Regions from separate parts of the Secundilactobacillus paracollinoides genome, predicted to be linked through region 1. Evidence: riboswitches for the same ligand, from Rfam matches in the RefSeq annotation. Region 1 holds a riboswitch; the other holds the start of a gene.

The links. A riboswitch is a leader RNA that binds a small molecule or an ion and turns the genes downstream of it on or off. The one in region 1 is predicted to bind lysine.
Region 2: another riboswitch for lysine. It lies ahead of AYR61_RS08760 (amino acid permease); the one in region 1 lies ahead of lysA (diaminopimelate decarboxylase).

Annotation. Positions count from the first base shown of each region.
Region 1 covers NZ_CP014912.1:1,799,443-1,803,192, reverse strand. Annotated here, with positions in the region: gene AYR61_RS07615 (N-acetyldiaminopimelate deacetylase) at 1-322, opposite strand, end outside; gene dapD (2,3,4,5-tetrahydropyridine-2,6-dicarboxylate N-acetyltransferase) at 327-1,037, opposite strand; gene lysA (diaminopimelate decarboxylase) at 1,080-2,393, opposite strand; lysine riboswitch at 2,517-2,697, opposite strand; gene AYR61_RS07600 (aspartate kinase) at 3,714-3,750, shown strand, end outside.
Region 2 covers NZ_CP014912.1:2,061,628-2,065,377, reverse strand. Annotated here, with positions in the region: gene ltrA (group II intron reverse transcriptase/maturase) at 1-213, opposite strand, end outside; gene AYR61_RS08760 (amino acid permease) at 700-2,172, opposite strand; lysine riboswitch at 2,302-2,473, opposite strand; gene AYR61_RS08755 (GNAT family N-acetyltransferase) at 2,546-3,076, opposite strand; gene AYR61_RS08750 (alpha/beta hydrolase) at 3,147-3,750, shown strand, end outside.

The DNA.
Region 1 (3,750 bases):
CCGTCATATGGATGTCATGGCCGCAAGCGTGCATGACACCGGGATTCTTTGACGCAAACGGTAAGCCTGTTTTTTCACTGACTGGCAGCGCATCAATGTCGGTGCGGTATCCTAAAGTGCGTTTAGGATGACTGCCAGCCACCCGTACTAACAGGGCAGTCGGCAGGTCCGCAATGTGTTTGACCGTCAAATGCGCCTGGTTAAAGCCACTGATGACTTTCTCCAAATAAGCTTCGGTTCGGACTTCATTGAGGGCTAACTCTGGCATGGCGTGCAGGTCACGCCGAATCTGAATGAGACTTTCTTCTGTTAGTACAGGCATGTAATCACAGCTTTCTTAAATCGTCTTCCAGGCCGGTCTTAGATTCGGTCTGGTCATCAACGTTCTTAATAAATTGAGCAGGAACCCCAGCAACCATCGTGTGCGGAGCAACGTCCTTCGTCACAACGGCGCCGGCCGCAACAACTGCACTTTCACCGACGTGGACGCCTTCGATCACAACAGCGTTTGCCCCGATCAACACGTTATCGTCAACGCGAACGGGCTGAGCGGAAGCGGGTTCCACGACCCCGGCAAGGACGGTTCCGGCACCAATGTGGGCGTGTTTGCCAACGATGGCCCGGCCACCAAGCACGGCGCCCATGTCGATCATTGTATCGGCCCCGATTTCAGCACCGATGTTGATGATCGCCCCCATCATGATGACGGCATTGTCGCCGATCAGCACTTGGTCACGGATGATGGCGCCAGGTTCGATACGCGCGTTGATTTCCTTCATATCTAATAATGGAACGGCGGAGTTACGCGTGTCATTTTCAATATCGTAGTCGGTGATCTGGGATTGGTTATCCTTTAAGAAGGGCTTGATGTCAGCCCAATCGCCGAATAACACACCCGTCCTTGTTTCCACGTACGCTTTGATGCTTGAGGGGACGGTCAGCTGGTCAAGGTCGCCTTTGATATAAACCTTCACCAGCGTCTTCTTGTCGGCGTTACCAATAAAATCAATAATTGCTTGTGCGTCTAGGGTTGCCATTTAAATACCTCTTTCTCAATTATAATAGGAATTTTTTTTAGTTTATTCAGGATCGTAGGATTGGTCTAACCGCGTCATATCAGCGTAAGACTCACGTTTAACAACAACCTGCGACTTGCCATTTTCGACAAACACAACGGCTGGCCGACCATTTCGGTTGTAGTTGGAGGCCATCGAGTAACCGTAAGCACCGGTATCCAACATGGCGAGCACGTCACCCGGCTTGGTGGCTGGCAGGTGTGCTTGGTCGATCAGGATATCGCCTGACTCACAGTACTTACCGGCCAGGTGCACCGTTTCGGTCGTCTTCGCGAACGGATCACTAGCCAAAACGGCTTCGTATTCCGCTTGATACAGCGCGGGACGGATGTTATCGCCCATGCCGCCGTCAACCGTCAGATACGAGGTCAGACCGTCAACATCCTTGCGTCCGCCCACTGTGTAAAGGGTGTAACCGGCAGGACCGGCAATTGAACGGCCCGGTTCGATCCAAACCGCTGGCATCGTTAATCCCTTATCGGCGGCACTTTGTTTGATTGTCTTGACGATGGCATCGACAAACGCTTCGGGTGCTAACGGATTGTCATCCTTGGTGTAGCGAATGCCGAAGCCGCCACCCACGTTGATTACCTGTGGTTGATACCCACACTTGGTGTGCCATTCGGCAGCAATGTCAACTAATTTTTCAGCTGCCATTTGGAAGCCGTTCAGTTCAAAAATTTGGGAACCGATGTGGGCGTGAATCCCGATCATGTTCATCCGCTTGTTCGCAAGCACCTGTTGCAAGGCCTTGTCTGCCAAGCCTGTTTTAAGGTCAAAGCCAAACTTGGAATCCTCCTGACCCGTTTGAATGTATTCGTGGGTGTGGGCGGAAATCCCTGGGGTGATGCGCATCATAACCTGAACGCTGGCATCGTGTTTCTCCAACACGTCACTGAGTTGCTCAATTTCATGGAAGTTATCCAGCACAATGGTACCGACGTGATTTTCAATGGCCATTTCAAGTTCATCATAGGACTTGTTGTTGCCATGGAAACTGATGTTAGCGGCCGGAAAGTGCGCTTGCAAGGCTGTGTAAAGTTCGCCGCCTGACACCACGTCGATGTGGGCGCCTTCTTGGTCGACCACTTGATACATGGCAATGGTTGCGAACGCCTTACTGGCATAGGTCACAGCGTAGTCGACGCCGTTGTCCTCAAACACGGATTTAAACCGGCGGATCTGGTCGCGAATCTTTGACACATCGTACACTGCTAACGGCGTTTGGTATTGCTGAGCTAATTTCAGTGCATCCACGCCGCCGATGGTTAAATGTCCTGCATCGTTAATCTGTTGGTTTGATACTTGTTCACTCATTCCTGTGACCTCCAAATAGTTTTTATCGTGGGCTGCGGCCAATTTGCATCAAAAAAAGGGCCCTTTTGTTTACGCTAAACAAAAGGACCCCAAAATAGTTCGATCACAAGATTCATTTGGTATCAGTTCGATAGCGCCCCGCGAGCACGTAGCTCGCGACAGTCCGTCATTTATTCAACAACGTCCCAGCTAACTGATAGCTGTATGCTATCAGCGCTTCGGCGACCGCCCCTTTAAGTTAGTGTCAACATCCATACAGAAACTCGACTAACCGACTCTTATTGGTCGCAACCTCTTCGATTTACTAAAGATATTATAATGATTCTTTCAGATAGTCAACCCCCTTTTAACCAATCTTTCACATTAAGCGCTTATATTTTGTCCAATATCCTTTGAAATCGCAAACCTTTTGGGTTTGTTTTCTATTGTCGCTTCACTCCACGGGGTGGCCCTGCTCCATGGTGTGGGTCGCTCCGGAGCTAACTTTCATTGCCCGCCCCTGGCGGTCAACGAAAGTGGATCTCCTCCGTCTCCCATGGTTATAAGCGAGGAAAGGACCCTCGCTAACAACCATCGACACACCATTCCGCAATGCCACCCCGTTCCGTTACGCTACAGAGTGCTTCTCGCATAAAGTCATTGAATATCAAAAAAGCATTAACCCCAGTTTGATATGAATCCGCCCTTGACTGGTCAGGTAGTCAATTTGAGCGAGTCCTCAAAGATTGATGGTATGTTAATGCTACTTTAAACTTGCAAATTCATCTGTCCAATTCAGTCTATTCGCCCTCATGTTATGCATAAATCCCGTTATTTCGAAGGATTAGGGTTACCCTTATTCAGTATTCGAAGAGTCGCTCCGTATGACTGTCCTGCAGTCGAGGGCGGATTCTCTACCAACTGGCTTTGACTGTCTTTCAATCCTTAACTAGTTTGATATCGTCGTTCATTGTTAGTGGAATGGAGTAATTTGGCACGGAGCCATGGTGTCGACATCAGTTAGCGACCGTTTCTTGGTCGGTTACTGATGTGCGAGTCGATGGAGATCCATTCAGATGGCGCATCGCGACAGCTGAATTAGCTTCATCGCGAGCTACTATGGCGGAGTGCCAAATTACGGAATGCAACGGACTCTCATAAAAAACGTCACTTAAATAACATGATAAAAATAGTTATTACTATCTAAGCGAATCATTTTGAACCGCAAACTAAAATAAAGACAGTTGCACAACCACTTAAAAAAAGTTAGAATTCGATTTAATTATTAACAAATAGTGATAACTGAGAACTCAGGTGTTACGAATTGAGGAGTGTATTGATGTGAAGATCGTTAAGTTTGGTGGGAGTTCGCTTGCGG
Region 2 (3,750 bases), 260 kb from region 1:
CATTCCGTCTAGTCCTGCTGCACCTTTGTTTCTGCAGACGCGAAGATAAGCCTCGTTCAGGTTATTTCGGTCTAAGACTAACTCTTGAAACTTAGTGCCGTTCATCATCGTATTTTCACCAGAGTCAGTGCTACGCACCCCGACTTGTTCTTGGGCTTCCAGTCCTACTGTCCGCCGGCGGTCAGCTTTTTCTGTATTCTGCGGTTGTTGCACTGTCTCCACCTCCAATATCAATGATGACCTATTATTGTTCAGCCCTTCGTGGCAGATACCACTACTATGGCCTCGGCTGACTCCTGTATCGTTCTGCACCACATCACTGCGATGTTTGTTCCTGTGGCGCTTAGCGCGCCTCTTGTCGGGAACGTACGATACAGGCCTCCCCGGGTAAGAACGCCCACTTTCGTACCATGTCATTGCCAGCTTTACTGCGATGGCCTCGAGTAGTATTGGACTTTGGTTTGTTTGGCAACCTCGTCCGACCAACACAGCCTTATAGCTGATTCTTGTACATCAATGCGGTACTTTGTCGCCGACTTCCTTCAGATTCCACCTCACGATGGACACCCTTGTCATTGACTTGCGGTTCCGACTACTACGGCCCGAAACGGACTTTCACCGTCTAGTTGGCGCCCATGCCGGGCGCACCAAAAAAGCCGGCAACCTTCTGGTCTACCGACTTTTAAGAATCACATTCAATTAAGCTTCTTCATCATCCGTTGTTTCATCCCGTTTGTGAGGCTCAACATCGACCTCATCAAGCGGAATCATCTTTGTGTGGTGCCGGATCTTGTAGTAGAAGAACAGCACGATAAACAGTGGCACACTCAGGTAAGTGACCAGAATCTTCTCCCAGTCAAAGTGGACAAATGAACCAGGATCTTGACCCACGATCACCACGATACAGAGGATCAGTGCCAGAATTGGTCCCAGTGGGAACCACTTGGCATGGTATTTCAGCTCAGATTCCTTGTGGCCCTGCTTAACAAAAGCACGCCGGAAGCGGAAATGAGAAATCGCGATGCCGACCCAGGCGATGAATCCAGTCAGACCGGACGCCGCCACGAGCCATACGTACACTTGCGGTCCCGCAATACTTGCGATGAAGGTCAGCGCACCAACAACCGTGGTGGCCACCTGTGCACGCAATGGCACCCCATGCTTCGTCGTGTGTTCAAAGTACTTTGGTGCGTACCCGTCAAGTGACAGGGAGTAAAGCATCCGTGAAGAAGCATACATCCCAGAGTTCACAGCTGAGATCACTGACGTTAAAATAACGGCGTTCATGACACTGGCAGCCGCAGCGAGACCAGCCCGCTTAAAGACAAGCGTGAATGGACTGATGGCAATATCTGAAGCAGACGAGCCCAACAGATCAGGACTCGTGTATGGAATAATACATGCAATGACAAAAATAGCAAAAATGTAGAAGAGCAAAATCCGCCAAAAGACCTGATTGATGGCCTTTGGGATACTCTTTTCGGGCGTTTTGGATTCGCCGGCAGTAATTCCGACTAATTCAGTCCCTTGGAAGGAGAACCCAGCAACCACGAACACACTCAGCGTTGCGGGCAGCCCACCAACAAATGGGGCCTTCTTATACGTGAAGTTTTCAAGTCCAGTGGCGTGGCCGCCCATGACCCCAATAATCGTTAACACGCCGACGATCAGGAAAATGATGACGGTAATGACTTTGATCATCGCCATCCAGTATTCCGTTTCACCAAACGCTTTAACCGTGAGTGCATTGATCAAAAAGATGAGGACCAGGACCGCGACACTCCAGATCCAACTGGGAATGTTCGGCAGCCAATACTTCATGACCAGCGCTGCAGTACTGATATCGACCGCCAGCGTGATGGCCCAGTTAAACCAATAATTCCAGCCCATCGCAAATCCTAAGGCTGGGTCAACATACTTGGTTGAATACGTGGCAAACGAGCCGGAAACGGGCATATTCGTGGCCATTTCACCCAAACTCGTCATCAGGAAGTACACCATGGCACCCATGGCAACATAAGCGACTAAGGCACCTCCTGGACCGGCAGTGGAAATCGCAGAACCGCTCGCAACGAACAGCCCCGTCCCAATACTACCGCCAAGCGCGATCATCGATAGATGGCGTGTTTTCAGTTCACGCTTCACCTGATGATCGTTATCATTATCTGCCATGCTAAATTCCTCTCACTTTCCTAACAGCTAACCCTCATTTGAATTAACCGGAATTTCATTTTGCAAATAGAAAAACGGCCTGCCCGCAGTTCACCCGCGAGAAGACCGATCAATAGGTTCATCGTCATCATCGTAGGAAGCTCTCCGCGGTTCGCGACAGTGCCAGCCCTATTAAGACTGACCCCAGCATGGTGACGGATCAGGGTCACCACACTTCGGCAAAACTTCCTTTAACTGCGGCTTAACGGCACTGATCTGCCTCACCGCAGCGACTCATAAGTCCTGCGCCTCTTCTATTCGATAGGTACATATTATACCGATTGGGTGACGTTTGCAATCAGTATTCGGTTCTATGGTGAATCCTCATCAAACCTTAACTAAGTTCGCGTTGATAGATCAGCTCGAGTTTTCCCGGCTGATACAACGCGTGATCCGAATGTTGATACCGGTCAACTAATTCAAATCTCAATTTCACTAAAACACGCTGTGAGCGTTCATTCTCATCGAGGGAACTCGCCCAGAGACGCTGAAACAGCCGTTCTTTTGAGACGTAATCGATCAGCGCCTGGCCAGCTTCAGGCATGTACCCGCGCCCCCAAAACGCCTGGTTCAGCACGTAGCCCAATTCACTTTCATCATAAATCGGACTGCCATCACTGCCCATTTTTTCATACAAACCAATACTGCCGATTACTTTTTCCGTGCGCCGTTCAACCAGCGCGTAGACCATCCCAGTCGTCATCGCGCGCTGCAGCATAAACTGAGCATCTTCCATCGTCCGTGCCGTTTGGAAACCGGCCGCAATAGCGCTATTAGGATTTCCCACGATTTCAAAATAATCCGCGAGGTCCGATTCTAAAAATGGCCGCAGCATCATGCGGTCTGTTTGCAATTGCAACGTCATTATCCTTCGTCCTTTGCCTAAAGTGCGTTAAACTTAATCGTAAACTCAATCCATTATAGGTGATGATACGATAAAAATCATTAAAGAGACCCTGGCAGAAGATGCCACGGCCTATCTAAGAGGGTACATCAAGGACGCTGATGATACCAGTACTCACGAGAATTATCCGGCAGTAATCGTTGTCCCTGGCGGCTCCTACACGCACATTCCAGAAGCTCAGGCAGAGACCTTAGCGCTGGCATTTTCCAATTTAGGCTACCAGTGTTTTTACCTGCGTTACCATTTTGCCGGTGAAAAGAAACCGCTGCTGCCTGCGCCCGTTATCGATTTAGCCCAAGCGGTGGCACTGGTTCGCCGGCATGCCGACGAGTGGCACGTCGATGCAAACACCATTGTGATTGCCGGCTTTTCCGTTGGCGGTCACATTGTGAGTCTTTACAGCGACTACTGGCACACTGACTGGCTCAAAACGCAATCAGGCAGCGCCTCGATCAGTCTTAAACCACAAGCAGTTATCTTAGGCTACCCCGTGATCAATCCCGCGCTTGGGTTCCCGACCGACGCTGAAACATTAGCCGCTTGGACCTCGACGCCAGACAAATTTGCCGCAGACCAGCACGTTTCTGCGGCTAATCCGCCCACCTTTATTTGGGTCACAGGTGATGATCCGCTGG